2 regions of the Mesorhizobium sp. LNHC232B00 genome follow, and region 2 is predicted to be linked to the other one. Evidence: predicted binding sites of a transcription regulator. Region 2 holds the regulator's gene; the other holds the start of a gene.
The links. Region 2 encodes LexA, which represses DNA repair genes until DNA is damaged. Its sites were predicted from a motif close to TGTTCNNNNTGTGTTCNG; they were not measured.
Positions count from the first base shown of each region.

Region 1 (15,953 bases), on a different contig from region 2:
CTGCGGCAAGCCAGTGCGGAGGGGTTGATGAGCGATATCGAACGAGAAAGCATGGAATTCGACGTGGTCATCGTCGGTGCCGGACCGGCCGGCCTTGCCGCGGCCATCCGCCTCAAGCAGGTCAATCCCGAGCTTTCCGTCGTCGTGCTGGAAAAGGGCGGCGAGGTCGGCGCCCATATCCTTTCGGGCGCCGTGGTCGATCCGATCGGCATCGACCGGCTGCTGCCGGGCTGGCGCGAGGAGGACGGCCATCCTTTCAAGACGCCGGTCACGGCGGACCATTTCCTGGTGCTCGGGCCCGCCGGCTCCTTCCGCCTGCCCAACATCCTGATGCCGCCGCTGATGAACAATCACGGCAACTACATCGTCTCGCTCGGCAATGTCTGCCGCTGGCTGGCCGGCAAGGCCGAGGCGCTTGGCGTCGAGATCTATCCGGGCTTTGCCGCCACCGGCCTCATCTACAATGACGAAGGCGCCGTCACCGGCGTCGTCACCGGCGACATGGGCGTCGAGAAAGACGGCACGCACGGTCCGGGCTTTGCGCCGGGCATGGCGTTGATGGGCAAGTATGTGCTGATCGGCGAAGGCGCGCGCGGCTCGCTCGCCAAGCAGCTGATCGCCAGATACAAGCTTTCCGACGGCCGCGAGCCCGGCAAATATGGCATCGGCCTCAAGGAACTCTGGCAGGTCAAGCCGGAGAACCACCGGCCGGGTCTCGTCCAGCATTCCTTCGGCTGGCCACTCGACATGAAGACCGGCGGCGGCTCGTTCCTCTATCATCTGGAGGACAACCAGGTGGCGGTGGGCTTCGTTCTCCACCTCAACTACAAGAACCCCTATTTGTCGCCCTTCGAGGAATTCCAGCGCTTCAAGACGCATCCGGCGATCGCGGCTACGTTCGAAGGCGGCAAGCGGCTGGGCTATGGCGCGCGCGCCATCACCGAGGGCGGCTGGCAGTCGGTGCCGAAACTGTCCTTCCCCGGCGGTGCGCTGATGGGCTGCGCCGCGGGCTTCGTCAACGTGCCGCGCATCAAGGGCTCCCACAATGCGGTGCTCTCCGGCATGCTGGCGGCCGAGCATGTCAGTGAAGCAATTGCCGCTGGCCGCGCCAATGACGAGCTCGCCTCCTACGAGGAAGCCTGGCGCGCGACCGACATCGGCAAGGATTTGAAGAAGGTGCGTAACGTCAAGCCGCTCTGGTCGCGCTTCGGCACCATCGTCGGCGTCGGCCTCGGCGGCCTCGATATGTGGCTGAACACGCTGTTCGGTATCTCGCCCTTCGGCACGCTGAAGCATGGCAAGGCCGACTATGCGACGCTAGAGCCTGCCGCCCAGCACAAGAAGATCACCTATCCGAAGCCCGATGGCGTGCTGACCTTCGACCGCCTGTCCTCCGTGTTCCTGTCCAACACAAATCACGAGGAAAACGAACCGGTCCACCTGCTGGTCGGCGACATGGACCTGCAGAAGCGTTCCGAACACGATGTCTTTGCCGGACCCTCGACACGCTACTGTCCGGCGGGCGTCTACGAATGGGTCGACAAGGATGGCAATGCCGCGGCCGACCCATCGGCGAAGGATGTGCGCTTCGTCATCAACGCGCAGAACTGCGTCCACTGCAAGACCTGCGATATCAAGGACCCGAACCAGAACATCAACTGGGTACCGCCCCAGGGCGGCGAAGGCCCTGTCTACCAGGGTATGTGACCTCGCGCCGCCGGATCGCTTGGAGCGGCGGCAGCAAAAAACGTGGGTCGGGGCTGGCCGCAAGGGGTGTCCAGGCCAGCAGGGACGTTGAAACGGCCACCGGTCTATGGTTCTTTCTCCAGGGATAAGGAGAAAGGCCGATGCGCCGGACCGTTCTGACATGCCTCATTGCTATCGGGACGCTATGCGCTTCAGAAGCCTTTGCCGGCACAAGGGCAGTTATCCAGACGCGGACCTACGACGTTACCGGAAGCTCGGGCGCGGCCTTCATCGACGCGATGGACAGCAAAGGCCCCAGGCACGGTTTCATGACGCATGCCATCGCCACGACTGCTTATACCGTCGACTGGGATCTCGGCGGAGGTCAGGAGAACGGCTTCTGCCGGCTGCGGCGGGTCAACGGCACGCTTAATCTGTTCTACACCTTCCCTCGCATTGCCTCGCCCATGACGCCGGCGCTGAAGCGGCGCTGGAGCCGGTTTTTCGCCGGCGTTCGCGGCCATGAGGAAACGCATGGGCGCATCGCCAGGCAGATGATGCGCACCACTGAGAGGTCGATCACCGGCCTGCGGGTCGCCAACGACCCGTCTTGCTACAAGACGCGCCGCGAGGCCCGGCGTCGCATCCAGGCCGTCTATGCCGAATATGAGGCCAGACAAAACGCCTTCGATCGGCGCGAGCATAGCCGCGGCGGCCACGTCGAGCATCTGATCGCGGCCTTGATCCGAAACCCATGAACGAGCGAGTGCTTGGCTCGACTGATGCGTCAGCCTTGCGGCTTGGCTGGCAAGGCGCTCGCCGCGAGCGCCGTGGCGTGCCCATCCTCAGGCTGCTTCTCATCGGAGCGAACCGAGAACTCGACCAGCACCGGCAGATGGTCTGAACCGGTGTCTTCCAGCCGGGTCGCGGAATGAACGGTCACACCGCCCTTGCTGAACACCTGGTCGATCGGCAGTCCAGCAAAGCGCCGCAGCACATCGGGCAGCTTGATGTAGAGCCACGTCGGTCCCGCTGACGGCATGACGGTCAGCCCGCCGAGGGAGGCGACCCGCCGCACCGCCGCACTCCACGGCACGGCGTTGCAATCGCCGGCCATGATGGCGGTTTCGCCGAGCGAGGAAATCGAATTCGAGAGTTCGCCGATCTGCCAGTTCTGCTCGCGCGGCCATGGCCAACTGAGATGGATGGCAGCGACGTTGACGGCGGTGCCGCCGAAATCGACCGCCGCGATCGCCATCGCGCCTCGCGGCTCGCAATGCGGCGCGCTGTCGGCGGCAAAGGGCCGCCGCGACAGCAGCGCCACGCCGAACACGCCGTTGGGGTAGGGGCAGAGGATCCGGTATGGGTAGGCGCTGGTGATGTAACCGAGCTCGGTTTCCCACATCGCCGACACCTCGTCGAGGGTGATCACGTCTGGGTTGGTCCGGCCAATCAGCGAAAGAACCTTTTTCGGCGTCGGATTGTCGTAGCGCAAATTCATCTGCAGCAGGTGGTAGACGATCTGGTCCACGGGCTTGGCGACCGCTTGCACGGGCCACAGGCGCGGCAGCGTACTCATCGTCGTGGCGACGCTGGCGATCGCAAAGAGCAGTGCCACGGCCGCTTGCAGCCGAAACGAACTGGCAAGCAGCGGCAACGCCAGAAGCGCGATCAGCAGGCACAGGTGAAGGCGAAAATGCGAGAAGGAATCGAAGGCCGGATGCAGCGTGCCGAGGAATCCGGCCAACAAGGCGAGCGACAATGCCGTCATCGCCAGGAATGCCACCCCAGCTATCATATTCGAGCGCGCGCCGCCTGTTGTCATTGAGGCCGTGTCTGTCGAGTGTCGCCTGACGATCCGTTCGATCTGCTTATCGATCAAATTGCGGCCTGAGCAAGACGACGAATTGCCTCGCCAGGACTTCGAGACCGCCTACTGGAACGCGGTCTCCGAAAAACTTCTGAGCTTGCGGGAATGCAGCCGCTCCATCGGCATTTCCGCCAGCTTTTCCATTGCCCTGATGCCGATGGTCAGGTGCTGCGCCACCTGGCGCTTGTAGAACTCGGTCGCCATGCCGGGCAGCTTCAACTCGCCGTGCAGCGGCTTGTCGGAAACGCATAGCAGCGTGCCGTACGGCACGCGGAAGCGGAAACCATTGGCCGCGATGGTCGCCGATTCCATGTCGAGCGCGATGGCGCGCGATTGCGACAGGCGCTGCACCGGTCCGCGCTGGTCGCGCAGTTCCCAGTTGCGGTTGTCGATAGTGGCGACCGTGCCGGTGCGCATGATGCGCTTCAGATCGTAGCCCGACAGGCCCGTGACTTCGGCAACCGCTTCCTGCAATGCGACCTGGATCTCGGCCAGCGGCGGGATCGGTACCCAGACCGGAAGATCGTCGTCGAGGACGTGGTCCTCGCGCACATAGGCGTGCGCCAGCACATAGTCGCCCAGCGCCTGCGTGTTGCGCAGACCGGCGCAGTGGCCAAGCATTACCCAGGCATGCGGCCTCAGCACCGCGATATGGTCGGTGATCGTCTTGGCGTTGGAAGGCCCAACCCCGATATTGACCATGGTGATGCCGCCATGGTTCGGTTTCTTCAGGTGGTAGGCCGGCATTTGCGGCAGGCGGGCCGGCGGGGTGCCCTCGCTTGCCGCGCTGGCGCCGGCGCGGGTCACGACATTGCCCGGCTCGACGAATTCCACATAACCACCACCGCCATTCTCCATTAGGCCACGCGCACGGGCGACGAACTCGTCGATGTAGAACTGGTAGTTGGTGAACAGCACGAAGTTCTGGAAATGCTGCGGGCTGGTGGCCGTATAATGGGTCATACGGTGCAGCGAATAATCGATGCGTTGCGCCGTGAACGGTGCCAGCGGCCGCGGTTCGCCGAAGGCGACCTCGAACGTGCCGTTGGCGATCTGGTCGTCGGTGCCGTCCAGGTCCGGAACGTCGAACAGGTCGCGGATCGGCCGCTTGATGCGTTCGGCGGCGGCGCCGTCGACATAGGTGCCTTCCAGGAAGGCGAAATGCAGCGGGATCGGCGTGGTCGATTCCGAGACCGTCACCGACACGCCATGGTTACGCATGATCAGGCGAAGCTGCTCGATGAGGTAATTCTCGAACAGTTGCGGCTGGGTAATCGTCGTGGCGAAATGGCCAGGTGTCGGCATATGACCGTAGGCCTGCCGCGAATCGACCTGGGTAAACGAATTGGTAGTGACGCCGATCTCGGGATAGAAGGCCCGGTAGCGCTTGCTGCCGTCGGCGCCGGCGGCCAGAGCCGTGAAGGAGTCGCGCAGGAACTTGGTGTTGCGGTCGTAAAGCGCCTGCAGCGTCGCGACGGCTTTTTCGGCCCGGTCAAAGCTTTGCCGGCCAAAAGGCTCCGGCATGACGACTGATTCTATGGCCTGGGGGTAGATTCGCTTTTCCATAGCTCAATATAGAGACTTGGATAGGCGGTTGGGAGGGGTGTCGCTGTCGAAGGCGCCCAAAGCGCCGTTTTTTCTTCACCCACGCTGCAGGCTGACCAGCAGCACGAAGCCGACACCTGACTTTCTCAGCGCCGGAGCCTCGATGGTCGAGCCGGCATCGGCGCGCATCATCGGCACGGCCAGGACCGGGGCGGCCAGGAGCACCAGGATAAGCGCCGCCCGCGGCAGAAGCCGGAGGGTTTTGAGGGCGTTGGCGGCGATGCGGTTCATGATGTCTGTGCTTTTCTTTTCGAGGTTTTCTGGTTTCAGTGGCGAAGGTTGGTCGGGCAGGCGAGACCGCAAAGTCTGGTGGCTTCGTCCCAGGAGCGGGCCGGACGGCCTGCTTCGGCGACGAGAATGGCGAAGAACATTCCAAACAGGCTCATCAGCAGGCAGACGATGGTGAAGCGGCGAGCAAGCATCGGTGGTGTCTCCTTCAACACGCCGGAGAATGCCCTGACGCCTGTGAACCGGCTCTGAGACCGGCGTTCATCTGCGGTTCAAATTGATTGACGGGATCTGACTGGGCTGAGGACGGCCAACAGCGGCAAGGCATCGAGCGCCGAAGCCCGGCGTCTCGATGAAACGAAAACGGGGCCCGTCAAGGCCCCGTGGTCATGTCGCAAGGCTGCAGCCGATCAGAGCTTATGCCAGGTCTGGCTCTTGCAGATCAGTCCGCCGAGCACGCAGCCGCTCATCTTGAGCGAGGTGCCCGACAATGTCGCCTTGCCAGAATAGGTCTTGTCGTTCGCCGGATCGGTGATGTTGCCGGTGTACTTGTTGTCGCCGGCCGCCTTGAGGGAGCCAATGGTCTTGCCGGCGTATTTGCCGGATTTGAGCGTGATGGAGAACGAGCCGCCGCCTCCAATGGCCGCGGTGTCGCCGGCCTGCGTCTTCCAGTTGCCCTCGATCGGATCGGCCCACGCCGCGCCCGCCATGATCAATGTGGCTGCAAGGGCCAGGCTCACTTTTCGAAACATGTTCTTCCTCCCTTAGGATAGCCGGCCGGATGTTCCGCCTCGCCGGTCTGCCGCTTACGCAAACGTAAGCTAATCCAGCTCCCATCAAAACAAAAGCGGTGCCGTTGCGGAAGCGTTTCGGATTTTAAAGGCGTCTGAATGTGCTTCCTCGGTGAGGAAATGAAACGATCACGGAATTGGCTTTGTCCGCCGTGGTTAGCGGAGTGTTGATTCCCACTCTCAAAATTTTCGTCAAATTTTGCGAAAACCAGCCGAATTGCTGGCTTCGTATCCTTAACGAATTTTCGTGTTTACCTCTTGTTTTAGCTTTGTTTTCCTCAAATTAAGCACGCCATTTAACGACGGATTCAAGCCTGCGCGGCATTCTCGAAAGCATCGAAAGAGCGGCCCGGACGAGACAAACGGAGGCAGCTCTCAGGAGCCAGACAGGGGACTAAAATGGCACGTTTTGAAATGCTTGAAGCAGGTTTCGGCGCCATGGGGGCAACTGCCCAGGCCGACATTCTTTTCGAACTGGGGATGATGTATGCGACCGGTCGCGATTGCGAGACCGACGTCGTCGCCGCCCACAAATGGTTCAACATCGCCGCCATCAAGGGCTCGGCCCGCGCCGCGGAATTGCGCTCGGAACTGTCGGCGGCGATGTCGAAGGTCGAGATCGCCAAGGCGCTGCGCGAAGCCCGCGAATGGATGACCATGCACTGAGTTCCATCAGACGGGGACGCTCCGGCCAAGACTGCGAAGACGGTCGGGCCACAAACAGGGACAAGGCTGCGCAGACAGCCAGGCAACAGGCCATCAACGACAAGAATGCGGCAGGCCGGGCAGGTCCAAGCCGTGCGAACGACCATGATCCCGAAATGGGGAATCCGGTTTTCAGACCGAGATCATGGGCTTGGAAAGACAGGGAAGGCGCGTTGGGCTCGGGGTGCGGGGGCACTTGCGGAACAGCTCGACGAGCGAAAAGCCACGACCAGCCGAAACAAGGCTGGCGTGGTTTTTTTGCGCGGATGAGGGATCCCAGGCCCAATCGAGCGGCGCCAATGCGCCTAGACAGGCCCAATGAAGGATGAAATTGTCCGGCCTCTCTGGAAGAAGCGCGGCCGGGCGGCCGTGCGTGAGTGGAGGAGTTCTATCACCATGAAAAAAATGAGTATTTTGAGCGCGGCCATTTTTGGCCTGATGATGAGCGCACCGGTCGCGTTCGCCGACGACATCACCGTTTCGGTGGTCGGCCCGATGACCGGTCAGCTCGCCACCATCGGCGATCAGTTCAAGCAGGGCGCACAGGCCGCCGCCGATGCCATCAACGCCGCGGGCGGTGTCAACGGCTCGATGATCAAGCTCGACATCGAGGACGACCAATGCGATCCCAAGCAGGCCGTGTCGGTCGCCAACCGCATCGTGGCCAATGGCGTCAAGTTCATCGATGGCCATGCCTGTTCGGGCTCGAGCATTCCGGCCTCGGCCGTCTATGCCGAAGCCGGTGCGCTGATGATGAGCCCGGCGTCCTCGAACCCGGTACTGACCGACGCCGCGGCCAAGGCCGGCTGGCCGACGATCATGCGTCTCTATACGCGTGACGACGCGCAGGGCGCCTTCATCGGGCCGTGGATCGCCAAGAAGTTCGCGGGAAAGAACGTCGTCATCCTGCACGACAAGAGTGCCTATGGCCAGGGCGTGGCCGACGCGGTCAGGGCAACCATGAACACCGGTGGCCTGAAGGAAGTCTACTATGACGCCATCAATCCCGGCGAGAAGGACTATTCGGCGCTTGTCACCAAGCTCAAGGATCTGAAGGCCGACGTCGTCTATTTCGGCGGCTATCATCCTGAAGCCGGCCTGATCCTGCGTCAGTCGGCCGAACAGAACCTGAAGTTCCAGCTGATCATGCCGGACTCCATTGCCTCGCCGGAATTCTGGCAGGTTGCCGGCCCGGCGGGCGAGGGCACCATGTTCGTGTTCCCGTCGGATCCGCAGGCAAAGCCGGAAGCCAAGGCGGCGGTCGAGAAGATCAAGGCCGGCGGTTTCGTGCCCGAGGGCTTCACGCTGTTCTCATACGCCGTGGTCCAGGCGTTCGCCGAAGGCATCAAGCGCGCCGGCAGCGACGATCCGGCCAAGGTTGCCGAAGCCCTGAAGAACGGCACGCCGATCAGCACCGTTGTCGGCGATGTCACCTTCGACGAGAAGGGCGACCTCAAGAATGCCAGCTATGACATCAACCAGTGGCATGACGGCAAGTACGCGCCAATCGCGCAGTAATCGCTATCATTTCGCTGTTGGAAATGGCCGGGCTTGCCCGGCCATTTTCGTTTGGTCGGCAGTCTACGGCGCCCTCTCTGTCCCGACATAGCTATTTCGGTCATCCAGCAACCGGGCCTTAGCCCCGACCATCCTCCACGAACCGCACCAGCACGGTCCCGTCGGTGACCTGCGATCCTTCGGTGGCGATCTCGGCGATCAGCCCGTCATGCGGCGCGGCGATGGTGTGCTCCATCTTCATCGCTTCGAGGATCAGCAGCGGCTGGCCCTTGATCACCGCATCGCCCTTCGCCACGCGCACAAGCTTGACCAGCCCCGGCATCGGCGCGCGCAGGCTGCCGGAGGCGGCAGCGGCGTCATCGCTCCTGGCCAAGGGGTCCGGCACCGCGAATGTATAGCCGACGGCGCCTTCGAACACCGTGACGTGGCCAGGCCAGCGGGCGAGGCGCGGAACGGCGCGGAAATCATGCACATTGGTGCCGTCATAGGGTGCATCGAGCGCGACCTGGAAGCGCCCGTCCGGCCGCACCGAAACCTTTGCCACAATGTCGTCCTCGGCGAACTTCAGCCGCGTACGCCGCGCCACGCCGTGGAAATGCGCATAGCCGGCAAGCGACGACCATGGGTCATCCGAACGCGGCGATGCTTCCGCGCCGGAGGCGGCGAGGGCGGCTGCGGAGATGATTTCGCCGCTTGGCGGCGCGACCTCGGTCAGCACGACCTGATGTCTGCCGATCAAGCCGGTGTCGACGTCTCCGGCGCAAAAATCCGGATCGGCCGCGAGAGCTGCAAGAAAAGCGGTGTTGACGGTGGAACCGGCAATTTCGGTTTGCGACAACGCCGTGCGGAGCGCCTCCAGCGCTGCCTGCCTGTCCTTCGCACCGACGACAAGCTTGGCGATCATCGGATCGTAATAGGGCGAGATGGCATCGCCGGCCCGCACGCCGGTCTCGATGCGCATCGTAGTCCCTTGGGCGGCTGCTTCAGGAAATTTCAGATGATGCAGCGTGCCGGTTGCCGGCAGGAATCCCTTGGCCGCATCCTCCGCATAGATGCGCGCTTCGAAAGCATGGCCGGCAAGCGCGATCTCGCTCTGCGTCTTCGGTAGCTTTTCGCCGCTGGCGACGCGCAGCTGCCACTCGACCAGATCGGTGCCGGTGACCATCTCGGTGACCGGATGCTCGACCTGCAGGCGCGTGTTCATTTCCATGAACCAGAAGCGGTCGGCTTGCAGGCCTTGCGAGGCGTCGACGATGAATTCGATGGTGCCGGCGCCGGAATAGCTGATCGCCTTGGCGGCTTTTACAGCGGCGTCGGTCATGGCCTTGCGCAATGCCGGCGTCATGCCGGGGGCAGGGGCTTCCTCGATCACTTTCTGGTGGCGGCGCTGCGCCGAGCAGTCGCGTTCGTAAAGATGCACGGCGTTGCCAAAATTGTCGCCGAACACCTGCACTTCGATGTGCCGTGGCTTGTCGACATATTTCTCGACCAGCACGCGGTCGTCGCCGAAAGCGGCCTTTGCCTCGCGCCGGGCGCTGGATAGAGCCTCGGAGAAATCGTCGGGATGTTCGACCCGCCGCATGCCCTTGCCGCCACCGCCAGCCCGCGCCTTGATCAGCACGGGATAGCCGATTTCGCGTGCCTTGGAGGCGAGCAGCACGATCTCCTGTGCCTCGCCATGATAGCCCGGAACGACCGGAACGCCGGCCTTCTCCATCAGCCGCTTGGCGGCGTCCTTCAGCCCCATGGCACGGATCGAGGCGGCCGAGGGGCCGATGAAGATAAGCCCTGCCGCCACCACTTGATCGACGAAATCAGGGTTTTCCGACAGGAAACCATAGCCGGGATGGATGGCTTGCGCCCCCGCGGCCAAGGCCGCCGCGACGATCCGGTCGCCGCGCAGATAGCTCTCGCCGACCGGCGAGGAGCCGATATGCACCGCCTCGTCGGCCATTTCGACATGCAGCGATTTCGCGTCGACGTCCGAATAGACGGCAACAGTGTGCACGCCAAGCTTGCGCGCCGTGCGGATGACGCGGCAGGCGATCTCGCCCCGATTGGCGATCAGGATCTTGGCGAACATGGAGCCTCCCGGTTTTGCCTCGGGCGGCGCTGGTTCGGCAGATGCCCGGCTATTTCGAAGCAGCGATCTCGCAGGCGCCGCCCGTCGTCACCCTGTGGCGGGCGACCGTACCCTCGCAGGATTTCATCGCCAGATCTTCGGCCACCTTCTGAGAGGGAGCGTTCAGCTTTGCACCGCAGATGATATACAGCGATCTCACCCGTGTATAAGGCGTCGTGGCGTAGGCCGAATGGCCGCCCGCCGCAATATAGGCCTTGTAAGCCTTGGTGCACGGTGCCTTCTGCGTGTAGGGCAGAGTTGGCGGAAAACGCTTGTCTCCTTCGCTTCCCGCAAGCGACACGGCGATACTCACGCTGGATGCCGCGAGCAAAAGAATTACTGAAAGTATTGAGGCGGATGCATTCTGTAGGTATTTCGGTTTCATTTTTAGCCCATCCCCATTGCGTAGTGCAGTGCAAGCACAAGCAATAGCGAATATTTCCAACCACCACTAGCTCTGCGGTGAGGGCTCGCAATTTCGTGATGGGATGGATGGCCACGCCGATGTCGTTCATCTCACATCCTGAACACGCCGAAGCGGGTTTCCTCGATCTCCGCATTGAGTGCTGCCGACAGGCTGAGCGCCAGCACCTCGCGCGTCTTTGCCGGGTCGATGATGCCGTCATCCCAGAGCCGCGCGGACGAGTAGAGCGGGTGCCCCTCATGCTCGTATTTCATCAGGATCGGCTTCTTGAACTTCGCCTCTTCTTCCGCGCTCCACTCGCCGCCCTTGCGCTCGATGCCTTCGCGCTTGACCATGGCAAGCACCGTTGCCGCCTGTTCGCCGCCCATCACCGAGATGCGGGCATTCGGCCACATCCACAGGAAGCGTGGCGAATAGGCTCGACCGCACATGCCGTAATTGCCGGCGCCGAACGAGCCGCCGATGATCATGGTCACCTTCGGCACCTTGGCGGTGGCCACCGCCATCACCAGCTTGGCGCCGTCCTTGGCGATGCCGCCTGCCTCGTATTTTCGCCCGACCATGAAGCCGGTGATGTTCTGCAGGAAAACCAGCGGTATCCCGCGCTGGCAGCACAACTCGATGAAGTGCGCGCCCTTCAGCGCGCTTTCGGAAAACAGCACGCCGTTGTTGGCGATGATGCCGACCGGCATGCCGTGGAGATGGGCGAAACCGGTGACAAGCGTGGTGCCGTAATTCTGCTTGAACTCATCGAATTCGGAGCCGTCGACGATGCGCGCGATCACCTCGCGCACATCGTATGGCTGGCGCAGATCGGTCGGCACGATGCCGTAGAGTTCATCCGCAGGATGAAGCGGCGGATGAGCTTTCCTGGAGGTCAGGCTTACGGTCTTGTTTCGATTCAGGTTCTTGATGATGCGCCGGCAAATGGCCAAGGCATGCTCGTCGTCCATCGCATAATGGTCGGCGACGCCGGAAAGCCGCGTGTGCACGTCCGCGCCGCCCAGATCCTCGGCGCTGACATCCTCGCCGGTGGCCGCCTTCACCAGCGGCGGGCCGCCGAGGAAGATGGTCGCCTGGTTGCGCACCATGATCGTCTCGTCCGACATCGCCGGCACATAGGCGCCGCCGGCCGTGCAGGAACCCATGACGCAGGCGATCTGCGGAATGCCGGCCGCCGACATGTTGGCCTGGTTGTAGAAGATGCGGCCGAAATGCTCACGGTCGGGAAACACCTCGTCCTGGTTGGGCAGGTTGGCGCCGCCGCTGTCGACCAGATAGACGCAAGGCAGATTGTTCTGCAGCGCGATCTCCTGCGCGCGCAGATGCTTCTTCACCGTCAGCGGATAGTAGGTGCCGCCTTTCACGGTGGCATCGTTGACGACGACCATGACCTCGGTGCCTTCGACGCGGCCGACGCCGGCGATCAAGCCGGCCGCCGAAATCTCCTCGCCATACATCGACCACGCCGCGAACTGGCCGATCTCGAGGAAGGGCGAGCCAAAATCCAGCAATTGCGCGAGGCGCTCGCGTGGCAACAGCTTGCCACGGGAGACGTGGCGTTCACGCGCCTCCTCGGAGCCGCCGCGCTCGACGCCTGCCGCCTTCTCCGCGATGTCGGCGACCAGCGCCCGCATGCGCTCGGCATTGGCGCGGAAAGTGTCGGAAGAAGGCGAAATCTGGGTCTGGAGCACGGCCATTCTACACCCCCTCCGCCATGATCTCGCGGCCGATCAGCCAGCGGCGGATTTCGCTGGTGCCGGCGCCGATCTCGTAGAGCTTGGCATCGCGCAGGAGACGCCCGGTCGGATAGTCGTTGATATAGCCGTTGCCGCCAAGCAGCTGCAGCGCATCGAGCGCCATCAGCGTCGCCTTCTCGGCGGCGAACAGCACGCAGCCGGCGGCATCCTTGCGCGTCGTCTGGCCGCGATCGCAAGCGGCGGCGACGGCATAGACGTAGGCGCGCGCGGCATTCATCGTCGTGTACATGTCGGCCAACTTGCCTTGCACCAGCTGGAATTCGCCGATCGCCTGGCCGAACTGCTTGCGCTCGTGCACGTAGGGGATCGCCACGTCGAGGCATGCGGCCATCAGGCCTATCGGACCGCCGGCAAGCACGGTGCGCTCATAGTCGAGGCCCGACATCAGCACCTCGACGCCGCGTCCTTCCTCATGCAGCACATTGTCGAAGGGCACTTCGACATCCTCGAACACGAGCTCGCCGGTGTTGGAGCCGCGCATGCCGAGCTTGTCGAGCTTTTGCGCCACGGAGAACCCGGCCATCGCCTTCTCGACGATGAAGGCGGTGATGCCGCGCGATTTCCGCTCCGGATCGGTCTTGGCATAGACGACCAGCGTTTCGGCATCCGGCCCGTTGGTGATCCACATCTTGGTGCCGTTGAGCACATAGCGGTCGTTGCGCTTTTCGGCGCGCAGCTTGAGCGAGACGACGTCGGAGCCTGCGCCGGATTCCGACATGGCGAGCGCGCCGACACGCTCGCCCGAGCACAGCGGCGGCAGGAATCTTTCCTTCTGCGCCTGTGTTGCCCAGCGGTTGATCTGGTTGACGCAAAGATTGGAATGAGCGCCGTAGGAGAGGCCGACCGACGCCGAAGCGCGAGAAATCTCCTCCACCGCGATGACGTGGGCCAGATAACCCATGCCGCTGCCGCCGAAATCCGGATCGGCCGTTATGCCGAGCAGGCCGAGCGCGCCGAACTCGCGCCACAGATGCGCCGGAAATTCGTTCTGGCGATCGATGTCTCTGGCGATCGGCGCGATCTTGTCCTGGGCGAAGCGCCGCACCAGGTCGCGCAACGCCTCGATGTCTTCGTCATGCCCGAAGCTGAGCGTGTTCGTATACATTCCGTTCCTCCCCGGTAGTTGTCGCGCCAACCAGCCGCATTGTCATCGAAAGATATGTCGCCGTCACTTCAGCGATCGACAGCCGCTCGCCCGGGCGAAACCAGACGATGACGCCGGTCATCATCTGGATCAGCGCCATCGCCGTCAGTCCGGTGTCATCGATGCTGAAGGCGCCTGCCTCCGCGCCATCGCGCAGGATCGAGCGCAGTTCCTTTTCATAGGCCGTGCGCATGCGCAGAATCTGCGTCAGCCTGTCGGGCGAAAGGCTGCGCAGTTCCATGTTCGATACATGCGTGGCGTGCCGTCGCTCGATATGGAAAGCGATGTGGTTGCGCACATAGGCCGCAAGCTGCTCCGCTGGATCGGCGCCGACTGGCCTGGCCTGTTCCCAGGCCCCGCGAAGCCCTTCCATGTGCTCGCGCATCAGCGTGAACAGCAGGTCTTCCTTGGTCGGGAAATAGCGGTAGAGCGCGGCGGCCTGCACGCCGACTTCCGCCGCCAACTGGCGCATCGACATCGCCTCGTAGCCGTAGCGCGCAATCAGGCTGACCGCTGCCTGGCGGACAGCCGCCTCGGTCTTTTCGCCATCGGATCCTGTGGTGCGCGCCATAGTCGCCTCATCGAAGCGGAATTAATAAAACGAACGTTCAATTAATTCAAGTGGCCGGGCTAAATCAAGTGGGCAAAATCCGCCTATGCGACGATCCTGAAGTCTCCAGGCGCGGTCCATGTCTCGAGTTCGTCGACATCGATCCGTGAAACCGATGCACCCGCCGGGCCTTGCCAAAGCCGTTCGACCATCGTTGAAACCGCGGCATCGTGACCGCCAAGCCATGCCGTTACCGAGCCGTCTCTCTCGTTGCGCACCCAGCCTGCCAGGCCAAGCGCCGTCGCCTGGCCTTGCGCCCAGATCCTGTAGCCGACGCCTTGCACTGTACCATGCACGCGCGCTTGCACCGCCCTTTTCCGGTCATCCATGTTTCGGCCATCCATGTTCCGGTCATCCATGGCTCGCTCCCTTGCAGAGGGTCTCTGCATAGAGGCTCCCTTACATAGAGTCTGGCGCAGGATTGGACGAAGGCAATTGGCCCGAAGGGATTGATGTCATTTAAAGGGCGGAAGATGGGTGACTTGATCCTCTGAATAGTTGACTTGGTCAACTTTCATGTAATGATGGGACGACGTGGAAATCTCAGGGGGAAGCGCCGACATGCCAGCCGGGCGGAATACCTTGATCGGCGACATCCGTCGCTTCAACCGGTTCTACACCGGCTTGATCGGGCTGCTCGACGAAACCCTGACGCAAAGCGCCTATACGCTGACCGAGGCGCGCATCCTGTTTGAACTCGCTCAGCGACCGGGCCACATCGTCGGAAATCTTGGCGGCAAGGCAGGCTTTCTTGCGCGGGCGCTTCGACTCGATATCGGACCAGCAGCATCCGAAATCGCCCGGGAACTCCATTTGGATCCTGCCTACGTCACGAGAATCCTTCGAAAATTCTCCGCTGCCGGCCTGGTCGAAATGCGCACGGACCCCGACGTACCGCGTCTTCTCTCGCTCACGGCACGGGGCATGGCCGCGCTGGCCGGACTTCAGGCGGCCGCCGATCGCGATCTCGCCCCCTTGACCGAGAGGCTTGGCGATAAGGAAGCCGCCGAGTTGTCGGATATGCTGATGCGCGTCAGCCACATGCTAGGCGGAGCGCCGGCATCCTAGTGGTCTAGTTTCCCCGTGCCGCGGCCAATGCGCCGGGCAGCTCCTCGGCGAAAATGTCGAGCTCGTGGTCGAGCCCGACGCTGACGCGGATGCAGCGGTCCAGCCGTGGCGCCATCGGCTTGCGGATGAACACGTCGCGCGACAACAACCCCTGCAGCACTTTCAGCGCGAAATTACCGTCATGGCCACAGTCGATGGTGACGAAATTGGTCGCCGAGCCCAGCGGCTTCAGCCCGTTCTGTTCGGCGACCGCCGTGATGCGTCGGCGCCCGGCAGCCACCAGCGCCACCACTGTCTCGAGATAGGCCTGGTCGGCAAGCGCCTCGACACCGGCGATTTGCGCCATGCGGCTGACACCGTAGTGGTTGCGGATCTTTTCGAAGTCACGGATCACTTGCGTCTCCGCCACCGCATAGCCGCAA
Region 1 covers NZ_AYWP01000003.1:278,842-294,794, reverse strand. Annotated here, with positions in the region: gene X743_RS162805 (electron transfer flavoprotein-ubiquinone oxidoreductase) at 28-1,707, shown strand; gene X743_RS162810 (DUF922 domain-containing protein) at 1,848-2,444, shown strand; gene X743_RS162815 (endonuclease/exonuclease/phosphatase family protein) at 2,474-3,484, opposite strand; gene X743_RS162820 (AMP nucleosidase) at 3,620-5,080, opposite strand; gene X743_RS162825 (hypothetical protein) at 5,198-5,392, opposite strand; gene X743_RS1000000172725 (hypothetical protein) at 5,428-5,583, opposite strand; gene X743_RS162830 (DUF2147 domain-containing protein) at 5,800-6,141, opposite strand; gene X743_RS162835 (sel1 repeat family protein) at 6,580-6,846, shown strand; gene X743_RS162840 (branched-chain amino acid ABC transporter substrate-binding protein) at 7,282-8,403, shown strand; gene X743_RS162845 (acetyl/propionyl/methylcrotonyl-CoA carboxylase subunit alpha) at 8,522-10,486, opposite strand; gene X743_RS162850 (hypothetical protein) at 10,536-10,910, opposite strand; gene X743_RS162855 (carboxyl transferase domain-containing protein) at 11,042-12,649, opposite strand; gene X743_RS162860 (isovaleryl-CoA dehydrogenase) at 12,651-13,814, opposite strand; gene X743_RS162865 (TetR/AcrR family transcriptional regulator) at 13,783-14,424, opposite strand; gene X743_RS162870 (acylphosphatase) at 14,508-14,792, opposite strand; gene X743_RS162875 (MarR family winged helix-turn-helix transcriptional regulator) at 15,046-15,531, shown strand; gene X743_RS162880 (pyridoxal phosphate-dependent aminotransferase) at 15,536-15,953, opposite strand, start outside.
Region 1: X743_RS162835 (sel1 repeat family protein) is a predicted target of LexA. The motif match lies at 6,440-6,457, and genes of this name have one in related genera.

Region 2 (15,953 bases):
GGCTCGGATCAGGGCGAGGACGCCATTGTTGGCGTCAGCGAGCGGTCCCTGTTTGCGATGCCGCTGCCGGCCTCGCTGCCGACGCAATCGCCTCTCGTGCCGGGTTCCGGCAACCAGCCCGCACCGGATATCCCCGCGCCAATTCCGTCGCCGGCCGGCAGGATCGTACGTGTGCGCCGGCAACTCGGCCGGCTGTCATTGCCGCGCCTGCGCAACGGCATCACTGCGGCGGCGGAGCTGGAGCTTGACCGCGGCATTGGCTTCCTGCTGGTGCCGGTTTGCCTTGCAATCGGCGCGATCGGCTATTTTTCCCTGGCAGCCGAACCGGACTTCGCCAGGCCTGTCGCGGTGGTGGCCCTCATGGGCTTCCTGGCGATTGTCTCGCGCTCGTGGCCGAAAACCCATCTGTTCCTGACGGCGGCATTGCTGTGCGCGCTTGGCTTGCTCGCCGCCAAGGTCGAGACGTGGCGCACGGGAACCCAGATGCTGGGCTCGGAAATCTCGACGCAACTGAGCGGCCGCGTCGTCTCGATCGATGAGATGGAGACCGGCCGCATCCGGCTTACCATCGACGTGACGTCGACCGCCCGGCCGAAACTGCGCTACGCGCCGGAAAGGGTCCGGCTTTCGACACGCAAGATACCGCCGGAAATGACCGCCGGCTCCCTTATTACCGGCTATGCCAAGCTGTTGCCGCCGACCGGTCCGGTGCGGCCGGACAGCTATGATTTCTCCTTCGACAGCTATTTCGCCGGCATCGGTGGCAGCGGGTTCTTTCTCGGCAATCCAAAAGTCGTTGCAGCCGACGACGCTGGCATGCCGCTGTCGGCCCGCCTTTCATCAGCGATAGAGAACGCCCGCGAAGCCATTGCCGACCATATCAGGGGCAGCGTCGGCGGCGCAGAAGGCGAGATCGCGGCGGCGTTGATCGTCGGCGTGCGCGCCGGCATCCCCGACGAAATCAACGAAGCGATGCGGCGCACCGGCATCTATCACATCATCTCCATTTCGGGACTGCACATGGCGCTGGTCGCCGGCACCATCATGGGACTGCTGCGCGGCGCCTTCGCGCTGTTCCCGGACTTTTCCGCGCGCCGGCCGGTGAAGAAATACGCGGCCGCGGCAGCACTTTTCTCGATCGCCGCCTATCTCGTCATCTCCGGCGTCGTCGTCGCCGCCGAGCGCAGCTTCATCATGCTGGCGGTGATGCTGATTGCCGTCCTGTTCGATCGCGCGGCGCTGACCATGCGCAATCTGGCGATCTCGGCGATCGCCGTCATCCTGGTCTCGCCGCATGAGGTGGTCGGCCCGAGCTTCCAGATGTCGTTCGCCGCGACCGCGGCCCTGGTTGGCGCCTATGCCGGCTGGGCGGATCACCGGGCGGGAAAGACCAGACCGCCGCCGCCGAAGCGCTCCTTGCCGGGTTTCCTGACGCGCAAATTCCTGCTGGCGACAGGCGGGCTGGCCATGACGTCGATCATCGCCGGCAGCGCCACGGCGCTGTTTGCCATCTGGCATTTCCAGCGGGTGTCGCCGCTCAGCCTGTTCGCCAATCTGGCCGTCATGCCGATCGTCTCACTCGTGATGTTCCTGGCCGTTGCCAGCGCGCTGCTGATGCCGTTCGGCCTGGACGCGCCATCCCTTTACCTGATGGGCAAGGGCCTGACCGCGATGATCGCCATTTCGGCGTGGATATCAGAACGCTCTCCGGTCGATGCGGTCGGGCTCATCTCACAGCAATCCGTTCTGCTGGTGGCAATTGCCCTGGTCATCGCGACGATGGCGACGACGTGGCTGCGGCTTGCAGCGCTTCCATTCGCGCTCGCCGGCTTGCTGGTGGTGTCCGACACGCGCACGCCGGATGTGCTGGTCTCGGAAGACGCGCGGCTGGTCGCGCTGCCGATCGGCGGTGGCGAACTCGCGGTCAGCCGGGCCCGGCCGAACGAATTCACCGTCGACAACTGGAAACGCGCGCTGAGATCCGAAACCATCATCCTGCCGGAGATGTTCGACAAGGCGGATGGACAATTCGATATTGCTGATGCCGTCAGCCTGCCGCCGGGAGCGCCGTTCTATTGCACCGACGGTGTCTGTCTCGCCAGGCACCCGTCCGGTGCGATCATAGCGCATGTCGAAGACCGCAAGGATACCTGGAAGGCCTGTGGCTTCGCCGACCTGATCATCGTCAATGACGCAACGGCCTACGACGCCTGCCACAATCCGCTGGTTCTCGTCGTCACCAAACGGCAGCTCGCCCGCAAGGGCAGCGCGGCCATCTTCTTCGACCGCCAATCGGCCACCGGTCCGCCAACCATCAGCTTCGCGGTGGACAGCCCGTATCGGCCCTGGCACGCGCAGCGAAAATTTTCGCGCGAGGCGAGGGGCCTGCAGCCCTATCGCAAACCTGACAAGCCAAGTGCCGTGCCGGCTCAGTAGCGCCTGATCAGCCCGACGAGCTTGCCCTGCACCTTGACCCTGTCCGGCCCGAAGATGCGCGTCTCGTAGGCCGGATTGGCGGCTTCAAGCGCAATCGAGGCACCCTTGCGGCGGAACCGCTTCAGGGTCGCTTCCTCCTCGTCGACCAGCGCCACGACGATCTCGCCCGGACTCGCCGTATCGGCGTTGCGGATAATGACCGTGTCGCCATCGAAGATGCCGGCCTCGATCATCGAGTCGCCCTTGACCTCCAGCGCATAGTGCTCGCCGCCCATGATCATGTCCGGCGGCACCGAGATGGTATGCGTCTGATGCTGGATGGCATCGATGGGCACACCGGCAGCGATGCGACCCATAACCGGGATGGACACCGCTGGTACCGCATCGTCGTCGTTGCCGGCAGCGGCAAAGCGCGACGGTGCCGGCTTGATCTGGCGGCCGAGGCTGCCCTGACCGAAACCGCCTTGGCCGAGACTTCCCTGGATGACACTTGGCGAGAATTTCTTCGCCGCGTTGAGGCCCGGCGCGATCGAATCGGGCAGCCGCAGCACTTCCAGCGCACGCGCTCGGTTGGGCAGCCGGCGAATGAAGCCGCGTTCCTCCAGCGCCGTGATCAAGCGATGGATCCCTGATTTGGAGGCGAGGTCGAGCGCCTCTTTCATCTCGTCGAAGGAGGGCGGAATACCGCTTTCCTTGAGCCGTTCATGAATGAACATCAAGAGTTCATGTTGCTTGCGTGTCAGCATGGCGGCCCCCAAGGCATCTGGACAAGGTTTTGATCCAGAATGGTTCTGATCCAGAATCGAAAAAACAAACCCAGAACAAACACTATCTGTTCCAGTTGTGTTCTGCAACCGTTTAAAGTTTAGTGAATTTGGTAAGAGGGCCGTAATCATTTGCAGAGCCGGACAGGCCGGAAATCGGGGATTTTCGCCCGTTGCCGCCCGTCGCCCGCATTGAAATGTCTTGGTTAATAGCCTGTGGCCTGTCTTGCGACATGGCTCGGCATCAGCCGACGGCAGAGCCCGGCGATGCCGATTTCCGCGCCTGCGATCGGCTTGCCTGCCGTGAACGAAACGAAATCAAAACGCCAACAATAGCTGTTCGGAAGCAGGTACCGATCGCGGGCTTCGGCAATCTCGCCAAGCGTCGGACGATGCGGAGGTGCCGAAATCATCCGGCAACCGCTTTCAAGCTGCCGGCGCGCCCGACGTCCTTGTTCGCGTCGCCGTCCTCGGTGTGGACATAGACGTGCAGCGTATAACCGATGTGGGCCGTCATCAGCGCTTTTGCCCGCTCGACGTCGCGGTCCAGGGCGGCTTCCATGATTGCGGTGTGGTGCTCGATCGCCATCGCCTCGCGCAGCGCGTCCATGGCCTCCTCGTAGCCAGCCTTGAGGCCGGCCGCGGCCCGCAATGTCGGCGCCAGCCCAAGAAAGCGATGGTGCCGGCGCAGCTGGTCCGAGATCGTCGAGCGAAACCGCAACAGCCAGCTGGACGTCGCCGCACTCAGCAGCGCCGCGTGAAAAGCCTCGTGGTTCTCGTCCCATTGGTCGACGGCGGCATCCGATGGGTCATCCACCGCGGTCTTGCAGCGGGCGAGCCGGTAGTGCGCGGTGACGACCGCGTCTTCCCACTGCCGGCCGCCTTTCTCCATCGATTCCTGGAAGAGCGGTATCTCGACGACCATCCTCGCGCGCGCCAGATCCTCAAGTTCGGCGCGGGACACGGGGGCGACCGCGAAGCCGCGATTGCTGATGGCGGTGACCAGGCGTTCGGCTTCGAGGCGCGACAACGCTTCGCGCAGCGGCGTCCAGCCAACTCCATAGGTGCCGCGCAAGGCGCTGAGCTTGAGCGGGGCACCCGGCATGAGACGGGTGGTGAGGATATCGCGCCGCAGAAGCTGGTAGGCGGCTTCCGTCTTGGTGGAGTTCTTCTGGTCCTGCATCGCGATCCATTCGTTCTCTGCCATTGGAGAAATTATATATGATGGTGAGTGATGGCAAGAGTTATATATAATGTTTGACATGCGCCGAGGGACTGACCATGATCGCTGGAGGTGCCCCGAAGGCGGCGCTGATCAAATCTGGGAGGAAATGATGTTGAAGTCGAAATCCGCATGGCTGTCGGGATTGGCCCTGGCAGGTGCATTGATGGTCAGCGCCGGCAGCGCCGCGGCCGATCAGATCCGTATCGGCATCGCCAATTTCGGCGAGCATCCGCAATTGAACGCCGCCATAGCCGGCTTCAAGAAGGCGCTGACGGACAATGGCTTCGTAGAGGGCAAGGACGTCGTCTACACGGAGAGCCATACCAATTTCGATGCATCGCTGGTGCCGCAGATGATCGCCAAGCTGCAGGCCGAGCAGCCCAAGCTGATCTACACCATCACCACGCCGGTCTCGCAGATCGCCAAGAAGGCACTCGCGGGCTCCGGCATTCCGATCGTCTTTGCCGCGGTCACCGATCCGGTGGCGGCCAAGCTGGTGCCGTCGTGGGACGCGGGAGATGAAGGTATGACCGGCGCCAGCGATCTGCAGGATGTCGCCGCGGTGATGGCCTTCACCAAGAAGCTGTTGCCGAACGCCAAGCGCTTCGGCGTGCCTTACAATCCAGGCGAGGCCAATGACGTTGCCCTCGTCGAAAAGATCAAGGCGGCGGCGCCCGCGGCCGGCTTCGAGGTCGTGGAGGTCGGCATCGACAACGTCAATGACATCCAGCAACGCATCGCCTCGCTCGCCGGCAAGGCCGACGTCATCTACGGCCCGGCTTCGAACCTGATCCAGCCGGCGATCGCCGCCGTCTCCGCGGCCGCTCGCCAGGCCGGCATCCCGGTCGTCAACTCCGACGACAGCGCGGTCCGCAACGGCACCGTACCGGCAAGTTTCGCGGTCAACTACACGCAGGTCGGCGTCAACGCCGGCAACATCGCCGCCGAGATCCTCAAGGGCAAGGATACGAAAACGATCGCGCCATCGCGCCCGGCCTACAAGGACCACATGCCGCAAATCTCCCGCAAGGCGATGGCTGCGTTCGGCATCGAGATACCGGCGTCGATGGCCGATTGCGGCTGCATCGTCGACTGATATCGGGACTGAGGGGGGGTGACGGCGGGGGCGCCGTCACCCGTCAGGTCAGGGAGGAACGATGCTCGAGATCCGATCCGCGCGCAAAGTATTCTACAGGGGCCAGGCCGACGAGAAGATCGCGCTGGACAGCCTCAGCCTGTCATTGGCGACTGGCGAGTTCGGCATCGTCATCGGCTCCAACGGAGCCGGCAAGAGCAGCATGCTCAACGCCATTTCCGGAGCGCTGATCCTCGATTCCGGCAAGATCCTGATCAATGGCGCCGATGTGACAAATATGCCGGTGCACAAGCGCGCCGCCAAATTGGCGCGGGTCTTCCAGGATCCGATGCGCGGCACCGCCGCCAGCATGACGGTGGCGGAGAACATGCTGCTTGCCGATCTGCGCAGCCAAAAGCGCACCTTGCGGCAAGGGTTGAACGCCACACGGCTCGCCTCCTACAAGGAGCGGCTGTCGATATTGGGCCTCGGCCTTGAAAATCGCCTCGACACGCGCGTCGACCTGCTCTCGGGCGGACAGAGGCAGTCCCTGTCGCTGATCATGGCGGTCGGCGGATCACCTGATTTATTACTGCTCGACGAACATACCGCGGCGCTCGACCCGCGTACGGCCGAGATCGTCATGCAGGCCACGGTGCGTGCCGTCAGCGCGCTGAAGCTGACCACGCTGATGGTCACCCACAACATGCAGCACGCCGTCGACTATGGCAGCCGGGTGATCATGCTCGACGCCGGCCGGGTCCTGCTGGAAGTCACCGGCGAGGAAAAGGCGAGGGTCACGGTTATCGATCTGATCGGCCATTTTTCCGTCAAAACCGACCGCATGCTGCTGGCGAGCTGATCCCCATGGGCTTTATTCAGGAAGTTCTCTCCAGCTTCATCGCGATCATGCCGGTCACCCTGGCGCAGAGCCTGATCCTGGCCTTTGTCGTGCTCGGCATCATGATCCCGTTTCGCATGTTGAATTTTCCCGATCTCACCAGCGAAGGCGCGTTTCCGCTGGGCGGCTGCGTCTGCGGCGTGCTTTTGGCTGCCGGAGCAGCGCCGGTGACCGGCATCCTGGTCGCATTCATCGTGGGTTTCGCGGCGGGCTGCTGCACCGCCTTCATCCATCTGCGCTTCCGTATCCACACGCTGCTTGCCGGTATCCTGATGATGACGATGCTCTACAGCATCAATCTTCGCATCATGGGGAAGTCCAATCTCTCCGTCTTCGGTTCGCCCGCGGTGTTCGACTGGGTACCGTTCGCGCGGCCGGGTTTTCCGGCCAGCAAGATCGTCGTTGCCGGTCTTCTGGCGCTCGTCGTCTTCGTGGCGCTCTACATGTTCTTCAGGACCGAGAAAGGGACCGCGGTGCGCGCCGTGGGCGCCAATCCTGATATGGCCGAGGCGCAAGGCATCAATGTCTGGGCGGCGACCATCGGCGGCGTCGGGCTGGCGAGCGCGTTTTCGGCGTCAAGCGGCGCGCTGATGGTGCAGTCGCAGGGTTTCGCCGACGTCAATATGGGGCTGGGCATCCTCATCAACGGATTGGCCGCGCTGATGATCGGCGAGGCGGTTGTCGGCAAGCAGACGGTCTGGCGCCAGCTGCTGGCGCCCTTTGCCGGCGCGATCATCTACTACCAACTGGTGTCGTTCTGCCTTGCCGCCGGCATGCCGCCTCCCGATTTGAAGCTTGCCACGGGCCTGTTCGTGCTCGCCATGCTTGCTTTGCCAAGCCTCAAGCGCGGCCGAGGCCCCGCGCCGGCTCGCGAAGCCATTCGTGAATAATCGAGGACATCACCAATCATGAACGCAACGCTCGACCTCAAGGCCGTCGAAGCCATGGATGCGGCGGATCCGCTACGCGCCATGCGCGACCGGTTCACATTGCCGGAGGGTGTGATCTACCTCGACGGCAATTCGCTGGGAGCAGCGGCGCCTGCGGTTTTCAACGAGCTGCAGAAGGCCGCGACGCAAGAGTGGGCGCAGGACCTCATTCGTGCTTGGAACACCGCGGGCTGGTTCGACATGCCGGTCGCGCTTGGCGACCAGCTCGGCCGCCTGATCGGCGCGGCGGCCGGCCAGACCGTGGTCTGCGACACGACCTCGATCAACATCTACAAGGTACTGCATGCCGCACTCGGGATGCGGCCGGACCGATCGGTCATCGTCGCAGAGGGCGACAGCTTTCCGACCGATCTTTATATGGCCGAAGGCGTCGCCTCGACTCGGCCGGGTACCGTGCTGCGGCTCGAAGGCGTCGATGCGCCTGATATCGAAGAGCTGATCGACGAGCGCGTCGCGGTCATCCTGGTCAACCACGTCAATTACAAATCCGGCCAGTTGCGTGACATGGCCGCGCTGACACGTAAGGCCCATCAAGCCGGCGCGCTGATCGTCTGGGATCTCTGCCACACCGCCGGCGCCTTGCCGGTCGAGCTCGACAGCGCCAATGCCGATTTCGCCATCGGCTGCACCTACAAATATCTCAATGGCGGTCCGGGCGCTCCGGCCTTCATCTATGCCGCAAAGCGTCATCACGGCGATGTCCACCAGCCGCTGAGCGGCTGGTGGGGCCATGCGCGGCCGTTTGCCTTCGAACAGGGTTTTGCCGCCGGCAGCGGCATCCGGCGCTTCCTGTGCGGCACGCAGCCCGTGCTTTCGATGCGGGCGCTGAAAGGGGCGCTGGATATCTGGGACGATGTCGACATGACAGCGGTGCGCACGAAGAGCATTGCGCTGACCGATCTTTTCATCCAGCTCGTCGAAGCAAGATGCGGTGCCTATGGCCTCGAACTGGAGAGCCCGCGGGACGGCAATCAGCGCGGCAGCCAGATTTCCTTCATGCATCCGCATGGCTACCAGGTGATGCGGGCCTTGATCGAGCGCGGCGTGATCGGAGACTTCCGCGCGCCGTCGACTATCCGCTTCGGCTTCACGCCGCTCTATGTCGGCTACAGAGACGTCTGGCAGGCGGTCGAAGTGCTGGAGGACATCTTGCGCTCTGAAGCTTGGAAAGATGCGCGATTTGCGGTCAAGACGGCGGTGACTTGAGAAACTAGAGCCGGGTGCGGACCGTCCAGAGTTCCGGGAACAGCACGACCTCCAGCATCTTCTTGAGATAGGAGGCGCCCGATGTGCCGCCGGTGCCGCGTTTCAGGCCGATGATGCGCTCGACCGTGGTGACATGGTTGAAGCGCCAGCGGCGGAAATAGTCCTCGAAATCGACCAGCTTTTCGGCCAGTTCGTAAAACATCCAGTAGCGCTGCGGGTCGCGATAGACGGTCTGCCATGCGACCAGGACCGCCTCATTCTCGGTCCGGGTTTCGCGCCAGTCGGTCCGCCCGGCGTCGGCGCCGATGTCGAAACCGTTGCGGGCCAGAAGCAGCAGGGCTTCATCGTAGAGCGATGGCTCCGCCAGGATCGCCTCCAGCTTGCCGCTGAGGTCCGGCCGGTGCTTGTGGGGGCCGAGCATTGCGAGGTTTCGGTTGCCGGCCATGAACTCGATGGCGCGATATTGCCAGGACTGAAAGCCCGAGGACTGGCCGAGCGCATCGCGGAACTCGGTGTATTCGCTGGGTGTCATCGTGCGCAGCACGTCCCAGGCATTGTTCAACTGCTCGAAGATGCGTGCGACGCGCGACAGCATCTTGAAGCTGGGCTCAAGCCGGTCGGCACGGATGGAACGGATGGCGGCACTGATCTCGTGCAAAGCGAGCTTCATCCAGAGTTCGGATGTCTGGTGCTGGATGATGAACAGCATCTCGTCATGCGCCGACGACAGGGGCGTCTGCGCCTCCAGCACTTTCTCCAGATGCAGATAGTCGCTGTAGGACATGCGTTCCTTGAACGACATCTGGGCGCCTTCGGACGCTGGATCGTAGGGCTCGCTCAATTGACGGTCTCCGTGCGCAGCCGGAAGCGCTGGATCTTCCCGGTCTGGGTCTTGGGCAGCGCGGTGATGAATTTCACCGATCGCGGGTATTTGTAAGGTGCGATGGTGGCCTTGACGTGGTCCTGCAGGCGCTTGACGGTCAACGCGTCCGGCGCCACGCCTTGCACCAGCACGACATGCGCCTCGACGATCTGGCCGCGCTCGGCATCGCCGGCGCCAATGACAGCGCATTCGGCGACATCGGGATGCGACAGCAGCGCCGCCTCGACCTCCGGTCCGGCGATGTTGTAGCCGGCGCTAACGATCATGTCGTCGGAGCGGGCGGAGAAATGGAAGAAACCGTCTTCGTCCTGCGTGAAGGTATCGCCGGTAAGGTTCCAGCCGTCGCGGACATAATCCTTCTGCCTGTCATCGGCCATGTAGCGGCAGCCGGTCGGTCCACGCACCGCCAACCGTCCGGTCGTTCCGCGCGGCACTTCACGCATCTCGTCGTCGACGATGCGGGCCTCGTAGCCGCCGACAGGTTTGCCGGTCGATGCAGGCTTCATGTCGTCGAAGCGGTTGGAGATGAAGATGTGCAGCATTTCGGTGGCGCCGATGCCGTCGAGGATCGGCTTGCCGGTCTTCTTCGTCCACTCCTCGAAGACCGGAGCCGGCAATGTCTCGCCGGCCGAAACGGCGACACGCAGCGACGACAGGTCCGCGCCTTCGTCCATGGCCTTCAGCATCGCGCGGTAGGCGGTCGGCGCGGTGAAGGAGATGGTCGCTTTGTAGGTCTCGATGATGTGGATCATGTTGGGCGGCGTCGCCTGCTCCAGCAGCGTCGCCGCCGCGCCGAAGCGCAGGGGAAAGATGGCAAGCCCGCCAAGGCCGAAGGTGAAGGCAAGCGGCGGCGAGCCGACAAAAATATCGTCCGGCGTCACCTGCAGGATTTCGCGGGCATAGGCGTCGGCGATGATCAGGAGATCGCGGTGGAAATGCATCGTCGCCTTCGGCACGCCTGTCGTGCCCGAGGTGAAGCCGAGCAGGGCGACATCGTCGCGGCCGGTGTTGACGGCGGTGAAGGTCACCGGCTTGTCGAGCGCGGCGCGATCGAGTTCGGCATCATGGTTGGCGGTGCCGTCGAAGCCGATGACCTGTTTCAGGAACGCGCTGTCCTTGGCGCAGGCGGTCATCTCGTCCATCAGCCTGGTGTCGCAGAGCGCGGTGGTGACCTCGGCCTTGTCGACGATCTTGGAGAGCTCGCCGGCGCGCAGCATCGGCATGGTGTTGACGACCACGGCGCCGACCTTGGTGGCCGCCAGCCAGCAGGCGACCATGGCGGGATTGTTGGCGGAGCGGATCAGCACCCGATTGCCCGGCTTGACGCCATAATTCTCGACCAGCGCATGGGCGAGCCTGTTCGTCCAGTCGGACAGTTCCTTGTAGGTGCGGCGGCGGCCGTTGCCGATCAGGGCGGTGTGGTCACCAAGCCCCTTCTGCACCAGCCTGTCGGTCAGTTCGACACCGGCGTTGAGGTGTTCAGGATAATCAAAACCGTCGAGCAGGATATCGGGCCATTGTTCCGGCGGCGGCAGGTGGTCGCGTGTGAACGTGTCGATATGCGCTGAAGGCCCAAGCATCTCGCCGCTATCCTATGTGCTGCCTGGCCAATGCGCGAGGCATGAGGCCGAAGGCGGTTAATCCGTCGTTCCTGTCTTTCGTGGAGGTTTCGTGCCGCCGATTGCTCGATCATGCCATCCAGAAAGGATGAACATCCGCAGATGGGCAGCACAGCAGACCTCCCATTTTGCCGACTGTTCCGGAGGCAGGATCGCACCAGTCGAAATTTGTTTCAAGCCTAAAATGTTTTGCCCTGGAGCATTGACGCGTGGCATGGTGGCCGCCATTGCTAGCGCTGAAACGATGCCGCTTCGGGGGAGGGTGCCGATGATCGAACATCGCATTGCCGATTGGAACAATGCCTATGCCAACGGCGCGAATATCGCCGGTAGCGACCGGTGGCCCGCCGCGTGGGCGGAGCCGGCGCAGGCGTTTCGCGATGCGCTGTCGGCGCAGGGTCGCGCAAGGTTCGATATCGCCTATGGCAATAGACCGCGCAACCGGTTCGATCTTTTCCTTCCCGATGCCGCTCCCAGGGGGCTCGTGGTGTTCATCCATGGCGGTTACTGGCTGGAGTCCGACAAGAGCGGCTGGTCGCACCTCGCCAAGGGCGCGGTCAGCAGCGGCTTCGCCGTGGCGATGCCGTCCTACACGCTGTGCCCGGACATACGCATCGCCGGCATCGTCAGCGAGATCGGCGCGGCGATCGGCAAGGCAGCGGCAATGGTCGAAGGACCGCTGATGCTGACCGGCCATTCGGCCGGCGGCCATCTTGCCACCCGAATGGTGACCACGACCACGCCGCTGGCCGCCGATGTGGCAAGGCGCGTACGCCATGTCGTTTCGATTTCGGGCCTGCATGATTTGCGTCCGCTGATGCGTACCGGCATGAACGAGGCGCTGGCAATCGACGAGCGCGAGGCGCTGACTGAAAGCCCGGCGCTGCTGCGGCCCATGGATGGCGCTCGCATCACCTGCTGGGCCGGCGGCGGCGAGCGTTCCGAATTCCTGCGCCAGAATGCGTTGCTGGCCAACATCTGGACCGGCCTTGGCGCCACGACCAGCGCCGTGGTCGAACCAGATCGGCATCATTTCGATATCGTCGATGGGCTTGCCGATCCGGCGCATCCGCTGACGCGGCTCTTGATCTCGGAATAGCCGAGATCTTTTTGGACCTATATCAGCAGCTTATATGGCTATTCTTCAGCGTAGCATCAGCACGTTGCAGGTGTCACCGGCAGTGCATGCGGGGGCGAAGGGCGCGCGCACGACAAGCCCGTTGGCGTCGGCCAGCATCCGCAGCATCGAAGAATCCTGGATGCTGAATGGGGTTGCCACCAGCCCGCTGTCGTCTTCCCTGACCACCGCCCGCACATAATCCTGGCGCAGATCATTGGCGGCCATTGCGGCGCCCAGCCGGGCCTGGCGGATGTCCTGGCGATGATCGCGGCCGCCAAGCCTTGCCAGAAGCGGCTTCAGGAACAATTGCGAACAGACCAGGCTTGCCACCGGGTTGCCGGGCAGGCCGATGCATCTGATGTCGCCGAGCCGGCCGAACATCAGCGGCTTGCCGGGGCGCATGGCGATCTTCCAGAAACCGAGCGTCATGCCTTCGCCGGTCAGTACGTCATGGGTCAAATCGTGGTCGCCGACCGAGGCGCCACCCAGCGTGACGATGACATCGGCGCCAGCGGCGACAGCCTTCCTGACCAGCGCCGCGATTGCGTCCTTGCGGTCGGCGGCAATGCCGAGATCGAGCGCGCGGGCGCCGACCGATTGCGCCGCCGCGGCGACGCCATAGGCGTTGGACGAGATGATCTGGTCCGGCCCGAGCTCGCTGCCGGGCGGCAGCAACTCGTCCCCGGTGGCGATGATGGCGACCAGCGGCCTCTTCACCACGCTCACCCGGGGATGATTGGCCGATGCGGTCAGGGAAAGCGCCGCCGGATCCAGCACCCGGCCTCTTTGCAGCAGCACATCGCCTGTCGAGAAGTCGAGGCCGGTGCGGCGGATGTTGCGTCCCTCGGCGGTGGGTTCGATCACTTCGATATCGCCGCCACCGAGATCGCGGACATTTTCCTGGATGACGATGGTGTCGGCGCCATCAGGCAGCGGCGCGCCGGTGAAGATGCGTACCGCCTGGCGCTTGCCGACCGCACCGTCAAAGCCGCGCCCCGCCGGCGCCATGCCGATCACGGAGAGTTTCGATGGCACCGAGGCCATGTCGGCGGCGCGCACTGCATAACCGTCCATGGCCGAGGAGTTGAAAGGCGGTTGGGTGCGAAGCGCCACGACCGGCTCCGCCAGCACGCGATCGATCGCCTCGAAAAGAGAAACGCTTTCGCCGGCCAAGGGTGCTGCGCCGTCCAGCAGGCGCTCGAGCGCCTCGGCGACCGGAAGCAGCGCCATCAGGCGCCCGCCTTGTAGTCGCCGGACTTGCCGCCGGTCTTTTCGACCAGCCTGATGCCGGAAATGACCATGGCGCGGTCGACAGCTTTCGCCATGTCGTAAATGGTCAGGCAGGCCACGGAAGCGGCGGTCAGCGCTTCCATCTCGACGCCTGTCTTGCCGGTGACGCGCGCCAGAGCGGTGACTTTCAGCCCAGGCAGGGCATGGTCCGGCTCGATGTCGACGGAAACCTTGGTCAAGAGCAGCGGATGGCAGAGCGGGACAAGCTCATGCGTCCTCTTCGCCGCCATGATGCCGGCGATACGCGCTGTGCCGAGCACGTCACCCTTCTTGGCGTTGCCGGCGAGGATGGTCTTCAGCGTTTCGGGCTGCATCGAGACGAAACCCTCGGCGATCGCGGTGCGGGTCGTCTCTTGCTTGTCGCCGACATCGACCATGTTGGCCTCGCCTTGCGCGCCGAGATGGGTGAGGGCGGCCGCCATCGTCAGACTGCCTCAGTCAACGCCTTGCCCGTCAAAAGCAGGCGCGTCGCCGCGGTGACATCCTCTCGTCGCATCAGGCTTTCGCCGACGAGGAAGGTGCCGATGCCGGTCTTTTGCATCCTGAGGCAATCGTCATGCGTGAAGATACCGCTCTCGCTGACCAGCAGCCGGTCGCCCGGCACCATCGGCGCCAGCCGCTCCGAGGTCTTAAGGCTGGTTTCGAATGTTCTCAGATTGCGGTTGTTGATGCCGATCAGCCGCGATGACAGTTTTACCGCACGCTGCGTCTCGGCCTCATCATGCACCTCGATCAAAGCATCCATGCCGAGTTCGGATGCGGTCGCTTCCAATTCGCTCGCCAAGGCATCGTCGACGCTGGCCATGATGATCAGGATGGCGTCCGCGCCCCAGGCGCGGGCCTCATAGACCTGGTAGGGATCGAACAGGAAATCCTTGCGCAGCGCGGGCAGGGCGGTGGCTGCCCGTGCCCGGGTGAGGAATTCCGGCGCGCCCTGGAAGGATGGTGCATCGGTCAGCACGGAAAGGCAGGCAGCGCCGCCTTTTTCATAAGCCTGTGCCAATGCCGGTGGATCGAAGTCGGCCCGGATCAGCCCCTTGGACGGGCTCGCTTTCTTGATCTCGGCGATCAGGGCGAAGTTGCCGGATCTGCGCTTCGCCTCGAGTGCGGCGAGAAAACCACGCGGTGCGTCGGCATCCTTGGCTCGTGCCTTGATCTCCGCCAGTGGTGCGCGCGCCTTGGCGGCGGCGATCTCGTCGCGCTTGTAGGCTTCGATCTTGCGCAGTATGTCAGACACGGTTCACCCGTTCGAGATTTCGACCAGCCGATCAAGCACCTGCAAAGCGCGGCCGCTGTCGATGGCCTGCGCGGCGAGCGCGATGCCGTCGCCAAGCGTCGTCGCCTTGCCCGCAATCACCAGCCCGGCGCCGGCATTCATCAGCACGGTGTCGCGATAGGCGCCGGCAGCGCCACCCAGCATATCGCGCAACGCGCTGGCGTTGTAGGCGGCGTCGCCGCCCCGGAGATCGTCCTTGGTATGGCGCTTCAGCCCGACCTCTTCGGGGGTCAGCGTGAAGCTGCGGATTTCGCCGCCAATCAGTTCGGCAACCTGCGTCTCACCGGTGGTGGTGATCTCGTCATAGCCATCGCCATGGGCGACCCAGGCATGTTCGGTACCCAGCGCCTTCAGCGTCTCGGCCACCGGCACGATCCATTCCGGCAGGAACACGCCGACCATCTGCCGCTTGACGCTGGCCGGATTGGAGAGGGGCCCGAGCAGGTTGAAGATGGTGCGGGTGCCGAGCTCGACGCGGGTCGGGCCGACATGCTTCATCGCCGGATGGTGCGCGGGGGCGAACATGAAGCCGACGCCCGCCTCATGGATGCAACGGCCGATGAGCTCCGGCGAGAGGTCGATCTTGACGCCGAGCGCGACCAGGACATCGGCGGCGCCGGTCAGCGAGGACAGGCCGCGATTGCCGTGCTTGGCGACTGGGACGCCGCTGGCGGCAATGACGAAGGCCGAGGCTGTCGAAATGTTGACGCTATGGGAATTGTCGCCGCCGGTGCCGACGATATCGATCGCGCCTGGCGGCGCCTCGACGCGAAGCATCTTGGCGCGCATGGTGGCGACGGCACCGGAGATCTCACTCACCGTCTCGCCGCGCACGCGCAGCGCCATCAGGAACCCGCCGATCTGCCCCGGGGTCGCGTCGCCCGACATGATGATGTCGAAGGCCTCGCGCGCTTCCTCGAAGGAAAGCGCGCTGCCGGTCGCGACCTTGGCGATATGGGTTTTCAGCGCGCTCATCTTGTCGAGGCTTGGGCGACGGCCGCCTGGTCCACGCGGACGTCGTACTGCGTCTGCAACTGCGCCACCAATTGGTCGAGCAGATCGTCCGACATGCCGGAGGTGAAGGATTTCTGCGCGTCTTCCGGTACCGAGCTGGCATCGGCCCCCGCTGGTTCGAACACTTCGGCGACCTTGAACAGGATCTGTCCGTCGCCGGTGGGCGAGGGGATCAAGCCGGTGCCGCCTTCGCC
Region 2 covers NZ_AYWP01000005.1:111,070-127,022, forward strand. Annotated here, with positions in the region: gene X743_RS159755 (ComEC/Rec2 family competence protein) at 1-2,436, shown strand, start outside; gene lexA (transcriptional repressor LexA) at 2,430-3,182, opposite strand; gene X743_RS159740 (GntR family transcriptional regulator) at 3,610-4,383, opposite strand; gene X743_RS159735 (ABC transporter substrate-binding protein) at 4,535-5,521, shown strand; gene X743_RS159730 (ABC transporter ATP-binding protein) at 5,583-6,362, shown strand; gene X743_RS159725 (ABC transporter permease) at 6,368-7,291, shown strand; gene kynU (kynureninase) at 7,310-8,557, shown strand; gene kynA (tryptophan 2,3-dioxygenase) at 8,562-9,398, opposite strand; gene X743_RS159710 (AMP-binding protein) at 9,395-11,020, opposite strand; gene X743_RS159705 (alpha/beta hydrolase) at 11,328-12,158, shown strand; gene glp (gephyrin-like molybdotransferase Glp) at 12,204-13,409, opposite strand; gene moaC (cyclic pyranopterin monophosphate synthase MoaC) at 13,409-13,891, opposite strand; gene trpC (indole-3-glycerol phosphate synthase TrpC) at 13,894-14,706, opposite strand; gene trpD (anthranilate phosphoribosyltransferase) at 14,710-15,720, opposite strand; gene X743_RS159680 (peptidyl-prolyl cis-trans isomerase) at 15,717-15,953, opposite strand, start outside.